3 regions of the Porticoccus hydrocarbonoclasticus MCTG13d genome follow, and region 3 is predicted to be linked to each of the others. Evidence: predicted binding sites of a transcription regulator. Region 3 holds the regulator's gene; each other region holds the start of a gene.
What was found. Region 3 encodes PhoB, which activates phosphate uptake and scavenging genes when phosphate is short. Its sites were predicted from a motif close to TGTCATAAANNTGTAACA; they were not measured.
Positions count from the first base shown of each region.

Region 1: a site for PhoB is predicted at 1,627-1,644, ahead of ppk1 (polyphosphate kinase 1). Genes of this name have one in related genera too.
Region 2: a site for PhoB is predicted at 2,024-2,041, ahead of ppk1 (polyphosphate kinase 1). Genes of this name have one in related genera too.

Region 1 covers NZ_JQMM01000001.1:70,320-73,602, reverse strand. Annotated here, with positions in the region: gene ppk1 (polyphosphate kinase 1) at 1-1,553, opposite strand, end outside; gene U740_RS00345 (SdiA-regulated domain-containing protein) at 1,996-2,757, shown strand; gene U740_RS00335 (lipopolysaccharide kinase InaA family protein) at 3,146-3,283, shown strand, end outside.
Region 2 covers NZ_JQMM01000001.1:658,519-661,801, forward strand. Annotated here, with positions in the region: gene ppk1 (polyphosphate kinase 1) at 1-1,923, opposite strand, end outside; gene U740_RS03220 (methyltransferase domain-containing protein) at 2,154-3,194, shown strand; gene hemW (radical SAM family heme chaperone HemW) at 3,218-3,283, opposite strand, start outside.
Region 3 covers NZ_JQMM01000001.1:540,017-543,299, reverse strand. Annotated here, with positions in the region: gene phoR (phosphate regulon sensor histidine kinase PhoR) at 1-1,089, opposite strand, end outside; gene phoB (phosphate regulon transcriptional regulator PhoB) at 1,098-1,799, opposite strand; gene ubiA (4-hydroxybenzoate octaprenyltransferase) at 1,886-2,758, opposite strand; gene U740_RS02645 (chorismate--pyruvate lyase family protein) at 2,780-3,283, opposite strand, start outside.

The sequences.
Region 1 (3,283 bases), 470 kb from region 3:
ATCTCACGGTTAATCAGGGCGCGGATTTTTCGTCGGTTGTTGAAGGGCGAGACCTGCAGGTATTTGAAGTCGTAGTGCTTGAAGCTGTACTCAATAAAGTTGAAGACATTGCGCACTTCCTCACAAATATTCTGATGGCAGGTGAAGAGGGAAAAGTCCGTGTAAATTTCAGCGGTCTTCTCGTTGAAGTTGCCCGTGCCAATGTGGGCATAGAGTTGCTCTCCATGCTGGGTCTCTCTGGCAATCAGACACAACTTTGAATGTACCTTGAGGCCCGGTACGCCCAGCATGACCGTAATGCCAGCCTCGGCGAGCTTTTCGGAGAGTTCCAGGTTCTGCTTTTCATCAAAACGGGCTTTCAGTTCCACATTCACAGTGACCTGTTTGCCATTGCGCGCCGCATCCATCAGGCACTCCACCACCCTGGAGTCTTTTGCCACACGATAGATATTAATTTTTATGGAGATGACGTTGGGATCAAATGCAGCCTGGCGTAATAATTCCACAAAATAATTGAATTTTTGATAGGGGTAATAGAGCAGGATGTCGCCCTGATCAATCGCATCAAAAGTGTTTTTGGCGCGGTCAAACTGACTGACAGACAGGGCGGAAACTGGCTGATTGGCGAGGTATTTTTCGCCGGGATTGGCAAAGCCGATAAAGTCGCGAAAGTTGCGGTAGCGGCCCCCCGGAATAATGCTGTCGCCTTTGGCAAAGCCAAACTTGCTTTTCAGCATGTCAATCATTTCGGTAGGCATTTCCCGGTCGAAGGTCAGTCTGACAGGATTGGCCTGAAGGCGTTGCTTTAGCCCGATCGACATTTTTTCCACAAGACTTCTGTCAATTTCATCGTCGAGTGTGTACTCGGCGTCCCGGGAAAACTTCATCGACCAGGCATTGAGGCTGTGATAGCGGAAAAAGTCCACCAGCACCATATCCAGGCAGTACCGAATGGCCTCATCGATAATCATAAAATGCCGACGTCGGTTTCTCTGGTCATTTGGCAATCTCAAAAAACGACTGCTGGTATCCGGCACTTCCAGCAGGGCATAGCCGACCCCATCTTTCTTGCCAATTTCCACTACCAGGTAGTTGGCGCCATCCCGCAGCACTTTCGACAGATCAATTTCCGGGGTGACCAGGATTGGCACAATGCGGGGTAGCACTTGCGCACGAAAATGTTCGCGAACCCACTCACCCTGACTGGCAGAGAGATCCTCCGGCATTAAAAAATAGATGCGTCGTTTCTGTAACTCTGCAAGAACGGCTCGGAATGCCCGGTCAAACCGCACCGAAAGTCTGGCAATGCCCTTGTTGATATCGCGCAGGAGCTGTTTGCTGTCCTTTGCCGAGCCCGCGATCTGTTCAATCAACACCTTGCGCCTGACATCAGCCACTCGAACTTTGAAAAACTCATCCTGATTATCAGAAAAAATACCGAGAAAATGCACCCGGTCAATCACAGGATTTTCTTCATCCTCAGCTTCCTGAATAACACGCTCATTGAAGGCAAGCCAGCTCAGTTCTTTCGGGTAAATTGGGTATTTTTTCATGCGCGACCTGATACTACCTGTGATGATTTATAACGTTTTGCCAAATCAGCATAGCGTGTTCTGTCGGTCTTTGTATGACATTAAAGTGACAGGCGAATGACAGTGTGTCGTGGAATGTCACTGACTGCCTCATATTTTGTGTGAGCCAGAAAGTCATCCCATCTCCAGCTTCAGGCCCAGCTGTCACACCATGGATACCTGTTCAATGGGTCATTCTCACATGGACAAGACCGTTGTTTTCACCATAATACTCAGCGCTCCAATGGGTGTGTGTTTGTTGATGAAAGGCTGGCTTGTGAAGCGATTTTTAATGGTGTGTTTGGTACTTTTCATATTTGCCTTGGCGTTCTCTTTACACAAACCGGTTTTGAATGCCTGGCACGCCGGGGTGCTTTCCTGGCACGCTTTTCGTTTAAGTAAAGCAGCGCTGCCTGAAGTTGCAATGGATCTGTCGCGCTACCGGGTAACCATTGATGGCAAGACAATCCCGGCGCTTGAGGACGATCTCTCAGCACTGACTTATAACCTTGAAAAAAATACCCTCTGGGCACTGTTAAACAGTGATCCGGTGGTGGTGGAGCTTTCCCTAGAAGGTGAACTGTTGCGTTCAATCCGGATCGAGGGTGTCAGGGATATGGAAGGTTTTACACACGTCAGTGGTGATCGTTATGTGATTGCCGAAGAGCGAACCCCCCGCTTGCTGGTTGTCGACATTCCCGATGGCGTGGAAAGAGTCCATACCGAGGGGGTACCGACCCTGGTGGTCGGGATCGGCAGTGATACCAACAAGGGTTTTGAAGGTCTTTCCTGGGATGATGACGGGCAACGCTTGCTGGTGGTAAAAGAGCGAAATCCGATGCGGGTGATTGAAATCACCGGGTTTGTCAGTTTCGTTGTGGGTGAGCCAATGAATATCGGTATTCGCGAGATAAAATCACCGGACTCGCCGGAGCTTTTTATGAGGGATCTTTCATCAATCACCCATGTCAGGGGTGTGGGGCATAAGTTATTTTTGAGCGATGAATCCCATATGCTGGTGGAATACAATGATGAAAGACAATCCATCAGTTTGCTGGATTTGCGAGCGGGCAGGAGTGGTCTGGTGAGCACCATCCCCCAGGCGGAGGGCGTAGCTGTAGACTCTGAACTGAATATCTACATCGTCAGTGAGCCAAATCTGTTCTACCGGTTTTCTCCACAGTAGCTGCTGCTTGGGACGAACCTGCGGTTAATCATAGCGATTGAGCCTGGGATTATGTCGGTGGGGTAGTCCCTGCTGGCGATCAGTGCTCACAGGGTCACATAATCCGCGAGGGCGTACGGATCTATGCTGCCTCACAGCCGCGAATCTGATACCCTTGCCAACCAGAATAATTGATAACAATGCATGGCAGGTCATAAGGGTTTTGCCGTTTTCAGCAAATCAGAACATCGCTTCATCTGTTGTCAGGAGGGCCAGTTGCCATTCAAACCGTCAGTCTCCATTGATGTGAGTCTCCCCGGTGATGCAATGGTGAGTGGAGAATGTATCAATTTCAGTCCGCCTGGCGCTTCAGGGGATGCTTTTACCCCGAATTTTCTGCGGTGACACGATGAATCTCAAATTCATACTGGACGCTGTGCCTTATACCCTGTCGGGAAGGATGCGGGTATCGGGAGGGCACCTGCCCGTTGCCGGCCACACTGTCCCGACAGACTTTATCGGTGTTGGTGTCACCACCGCGGATAAC
Region 2 (3,283 bases), 120 kb from region 3:
CTGTAACCGGCCGCTCAGGATGGGGAAACAGATTTCTACCCGATGCATCAGATTGCGCTCCATTGCATCGGCGCTGGCACAGTAGATATGCGGTGAGGAGTTGAGAAAATAATATACTCGTGAGTGTTCCAGAAATCGTCCGATGATGGAGCGCACCTGGATATTCTCGGATACGCCGGCAATCCCCGGTCGCAGACAACACATCCCACGGACAATCAAATCAATTTTGACCCCGGCATTGCTTGCTTCGTACAGCGAGGTGATGATTTTCGATTCGGTCAGTGCGTTTACCTTGATGATAATATGGGCTTCCTTACCCTGCCGGGCGGCTTCAGCCTCCGCATCTATCAGTCGCACCAGATTTTTTTTCAGTGTAAAAGGGGCGCTGAACAGGGTTTTGATGCGTTCTGCCTTGCCCATCCCCGTGAGCTGCTGGAAGATTTTATGCACATCGCTGCACAGATCCAGGTCTGCCGTCAGCAGACTGTAATCGGTATACAGGCGGGCATTGCCCGAGTGATAGTTGCCTGTACCCAGATGGACATAGCGACGTAACTGGTTGTTTTCCCGGCGGACAATCAGGAGTGCCTTGGCGTGGGTTTTATAGCCAACCACGCCATAGGTGACCACAGCACCTGCCTCCTGCAGGTGGGTTGCCAGTTGCAGGTTTTCCTCTTCATCGAACCGGGCTCTCAGTTCGATGACGACCGTCACTTCTTTACCAGCTCTGGCGGACTCCAGCAGTGCATCGACAATTTCTGAGGAGGCACCGGTGCGATAGAGCGTCATCTTGATCGATAGCACGGCACTGTCTCTGGCGGCCTGGCGCAGCAGATCAATGATCGGGGTAAATGACTGAAACGGATGGTGCAGCAGAATATCCTCTTTTCGCACCATATCCAGAATGCTGTTATCCGACAGTCGCAATGTTCTGGGAATAGAGGGAATCATGGGTGGGAACAGTAGATCAGGACGATTCAGCATCTGCCGCAGTTGCATCATCCGTCCGAGATTCACCGGGCCAGCCACCCGGTAGAGTTCGCCCTCGCTCAGGTTGTACTCCCGCAATAAAAAATTTACCAGTTCGGCCGGACAGTTCTGATCCACTTCCAGCCGCACAGCGCTACCAAAACGTCGCGAGTGCAATTCGCCGCGAAGCGCCCGGGCAATATCTTCCACTTCAGCGGCATTCAGGTCGAGGTCTGCATCGCGGGTGATCCGAAACTGGTAGCAGCCGGTAGCGCTCATGCCATTGAACAGGTCATCAATGTGGGCATGCATCAGTGATGAGAGCAGCACAAAATTGTCGCCATCGACACAGAGTTCATCGGGCAACCTCACCAGTCTCGGCAGCGAGCGTGGTGCCGGCACGATGGCCATACCACTATCCCGCCCAAAGGCATCCTTGCCTTCCAGCGAAACAATAAAATTGAGGCTTTTGTTGACCAGCCGGGGAAATGGATGGGCGGGGTCGAGACCGATGGGACTGATCACGGGCATCACCTGATGACGAAAATAGTCTTCGGCCCAAAGCGCCACCTCCGGACTCCACTGGTGGCGATTGAGCACCCGGATTTTTTCCTGCTCCAGTGCGGGTAACAGTAACTCGTTGAGGATTTGATACTGTCGACTGGTGGCCACTTTACACTGCTCGCTGAGGACCTGGAGGACATCCCTAGGCGGCATGCCATCGACGTTGACGACTTCCCGTGCAAAGCTGATTTGCCGTTTCAGCCCCGCCAGTCGGATTTCAAAAAATTCGTCCATATTGCTGTTGAAAATCATCAGAAACTGGAATCGTTCCAACAGTGGGTAATCTTCATTCAGTGCCTGCTCCAGAACACGCAGATTGAACTGCATCAGGCTTATGTGGCGGTTGATGAAGTGTTTTGCATGGCCAATGTCGATCTGTTCTTCAGACATGCGGGATTCCGGTTTTATAGTTTGATGGGTCAATTCAGTTATATTGTTCATAATAGATACAGTGCAACAAACAAGACAATCACCTATTGTCCCTGTCGTCTGTGACAAATTTTAGACAATCTGTAACAACGGCGTAATTTGTACATCCCAGAAGCGGTTGTCGGGGTCGGTAAAATGTATAGTCGCCGGTGTGTCACTGATGGCAATGTTGAGGCGAGCTAAGGAGTCCCATGTACGATATCGTTAAAGACTATTACGGCAGGGCATTGCAGGGTTCCGAGGATTTGCAGACGGATGCCTGCTGCACGGTTGACAGTGTTCCCGATGCCATCAAGCCGATCATGGCAAAAATACACCCGGAAGTGAGTGGCAAATACTACGGCTGCGGCTTGATTGCCCCGGCGCTGCTGAGTGGTCTCAGGATCCTGGATCTGGGCAGTGGCTCGGGGCAGGATTGCTATGTGCTTTCCGCTTTGGTCGGTGAGACCGGTGAAGTGGTGGGTGTGGATATGACGGACGAACAACTGGCTGTTGCCAACCGTCACATCGAGTTTCACCGGGATGCCTTTGGCTTCAAAAAAGCCAATGTGCGTTTTATCAAAGGCTATCTGGAAAACCTTGATGAGCTGGATCTGGCCGATGCAAGTTTTGACGTGATTGTCTCGAATTGCGTGATTAACCTGTCCCCCGACAAGCGAGCGGTTCTGGCCCAGGCCCATCGGTTATTGAAGCCCGGTGGTGAATTGTATTTTTCCGATGTCTATGCCGATCGGCGGGTTCCTGTCGAGCTGTCAAATGACCCTGTCCTCTACGGTGAGTGTCTGGCCGGGGCACTCTACTGGAACGACTTTCTGCAACTGGCCCGGCAGGTCGGTTTTGCCGATCCGAGACTGGTTGAGGATCGTCCGCTGAGCGTTGGCAATCCTGACATAGTGGAGAAAGTTGGCCCGCTGCGTTTTTACTCGGCAACCTACCGGCTTTTCAAGCTGGAAAATCTCGAACCGGCCTGTGAAGACTACGGCCAGTCAGTGATCTACAAGGGGACTATTCCGGGTTCAGAAAACCATTTTTTACTGGACTGTCATCACCGGATAGAAACGGGAAAAAACTTTCCGGTTTGCGGTAATAGTTACCGGATGTTGAGGGAGACCCGCTTTGCGGAGCATTTTGAATTTCAGGGTGATTTCCACTGTCATCGGGGTATTTTCAAAGGCTGTGGCATTGATTTGCCCTTTGGTAATGATGGCAGTAAAACATCGGGCTGTTGTTGAAAAATTTCTGAAAAAACAGCGAGTTATTCGCTGAAATAGCACAGTACTGTGTTTAAAAACCGGTGACCTTTTTTTGTCGTGACAATATG
Region 3 (3,283 bases):
TGGATCAATACCGGAACCGTTATCGCAGATCTCCACCACGATATCCGATGCGGTGTGAAAACAGCGTATTTGGACGCGCACACCGGCCGGGTTGTGCTTGATGGCATTGAGTACAAGGTTCGAGAAGGCGCTGTAAAGTTCCTTGTATTCCCCTTTGAAGGGGGTATCGGTGGCGCAGTCTGTTTCGATGAGGTAATTATCACCAGCCACCATGCGGGCATCCTCGGCAATCTGCTGCAGTAACTGATCCAGCATGATGGGTGCCCGCGAGGGGGGTTTCCGGTTGGATTCCAGTTGTGACAACATCACCAGATCATTGGCCAGGGCGTTGAGGCGTTCCGTTTGCTGGCCCATCTGCAGCAATGCTTTTGCCCAGCCCCTGGGCAATTGGTCGGCATTGTCCTGCAGGGTTTCGATATAGCCCGAGAGCACGGTTAAGGGTGTCCGCAGCTCATGGGAGATATTGGCCACAAAGTCCTGTCGCATTTGTTCCAGATTGCGCAACCGGGTGATGTCCTGCACGACCAGAATGATATTGCCATCACCAAAGGTTGCGGCGGTAAACAGCAAGGTTCTTGTGGGATCTTCCGGCGAACTCAGTTCCAGTGGCGGGGGCAGTGCGTCACTCTGGATAAATACCACGAAACGGGGATCGCGAACCAGGTTGGTCATGGATTGGCCGCGATCCTGTTTGACGAGGCCAAGCAGTTTTTCAGCCGCCGGATTCCACCACTCCAGTTCCCTATCGGGGGTGAGGATGATAATGCCGTCCGCCAGCGCAGAAGTAATATCCTTGACGCGCTCGGCCAGTTGTCGACGACTTTGTTTGGCGCGTTCGTTGCGCTGTTGCATTCGGTAGAGGAAATCGGTCATGTCGCCCCAGACGCCGCTTGCTTCGGGGGGTGGTCCCTCAGCGCTCTGGTCGAGCCAATCATAGAGTCGGGAGATGTGGGCGAAGGTCCACAACATATACAGGCCGCCACCCAAGAGCAGGGTGAGCAGAGTGTGGCCCCATAAAAAACCTGTCAGCAGCAGAAACAGGGTGAGCAGGGCGATCCGCCGTATTTCTGCCTTAAGCCCTCTGTGCAATGCAGATCCTATTCTTCATAAACCTTGGTGGAAAAGCGGTAACCCGCGCCCCGCACAGTCTGTATGAAGCGGTCCTGTCCAGCAAGGGAAATTGCCTTGCGCAATCGGCGAATATGCACATCCACCGTTCGCTCATCCATGTAGACGTTGCCGCCCCACACATGGTCTAGAATCTGATCACGGGAATAGACCCGCTCCTGGTGCGTGAGAAAGAAACTCAGCAGCCGAAATTCAGTTGGCCCCATGGATACCGGTTGACCACTGATGGTGACCCGGTGACTGATGGGATCAAACAGCAGTTGATCCACTTCTATCGGTTCCGGGGGCAGTTCCGGTTCGGCGCGACGCAGTACAGCATTGATACGGGCCACCAGGGCACGGGGTGAAAACGGTTTGGTGATATAGTCGTCCGCACCCACATCGAGGCCCTGGATCAGGTTGTCCTCACTGGCTTTGGCGGTCAGCATGATGACCGGTATATTCTTTGTCAGGTCATCCCTTTGTAGTCGCCGGATCAACTCAATGCCACTGGTGACGGGCATCATCCAGTCAAGCAGCACCAGGTCGGGTTTGTGGTCGATGATCATGGCATGGGCCTGCTGGGCGTTCTCAGCCTGCAGGGTGTCAAATCCGGCCACATCCAGCGCTGAACAGATCATGTCGCGAATGGCCGTTTCATCGTCTACAACAAGTACAGTTTTATCACTCATATTCTTTTCATCATTGATATCCAGATACCCATTACATGACCTGAGCATGACAAAAATATGACAATCGACAAAAGAACGGTCGATACCTAGTCGGCAGTGAGCTGGTAGTCCGCCGCCAGGCCGATAAAAATAATAGCACCAACGTAATGATTATTGAGAAAAGCACGGAAACAGGCGTCGCGCTCGCGATGGCGGATCAGATACTGTTGGTGGAGAAACAGCAGGGCGGCTCCCAGCAGGGACAGGAAAAACCAGCTGCCGCGATTAAAGTTGATCCCGGTCATCAACAACGCGATCAGTGTCAGACATTGCAGGCAGGCGGTAATGGGTATGTCCATGTCGCCAAAAAGAATGGCGGTAGACTTGATGCCAATCTTCACATCGTCATCCCGATCCACCATGGCGTAAAAGGTATCGTAGGTGACGGTCCAGAGCACCACAGCAATGTACAGTGTCCACATTTCCCGGGGCAGGCTGTTGCTCTCTGCCGCAAAAGCCATGGGCAGACTCCAGGCAAAGGCGGCACCCAGCACCAGTTGGGGCAAATGTGTGAAACGTTTCATGAAGGGGTAGCAGGCCGCCAGCGCCACCCCCACCAGGGCCAACTTTATGGTTAGTGGATTGGTCAGCAACACCAGGCCAAAGGCGGCCAGGCAGAGCACAACAAACAACGCCATTGCCTCGCGGGTCTTGATCTGACCGCTGGGTAGCGGCCGGTGCCGGGTTCGTGTCACATGACCATCCACTTGCCGGTCAGCCACATCATTGATGACACAGCCTGCGGCGCGCATCAGGATCACACCCAGCACGAAGATCAGCAAATTTTTTGCGGAAGGGACACCGCCTGCGGCTAACCATAACGCCCAGAGCGTCGGCCAGAGCAGCAGGAGCGTACCGATAGGCTTGTCAAAGCGCATCAGCCGGACAAAATCGGGAAGTCGCTGTAATGCTTTGCTCATAAATGCCGCATGGTTGCGAAATCAGGGGGTTTTATTGTACGGGGTAAACCCCGTCAAAAACACCTCGGACACAAGCAAGGGTTTGCCATCCAGCCAAAACAGTGAACGGCGTCCCTGTACGGGGCTACCATAGTTGGCCGGTACCGTAGAAGGCCACGATTCGAGCATGGACAGGTTGGAAATCTCAATGGGTCCCCGGACCATTGCGGGGTCGCTAAACAGCAGTGCACCGAGGGGCCGGTTGTCCAGCTTTCGGAGTTTTCGCAATCGTCCGGTCAGGGTTTTTATCGGAATGATACTGCGGGCATGGACCCAGGGTTGGTGGTTGCCAAACAGGATGACCTCCCTGATCAGGGCGCGTTGTCGGATCGGCAGTTCCAATGCGCGTTGCTCGGACAGTTGGGGTACCCCCATGCCCTGAAACAGTATTTTTACTTCAAACTGCCCTTTGCTTGCCCGGATTAAGCGTTCGGTGAGTGAGCCGCGATCCAGTAGCCACGGTCGCAGGGCGCTGCAGGTGACAAA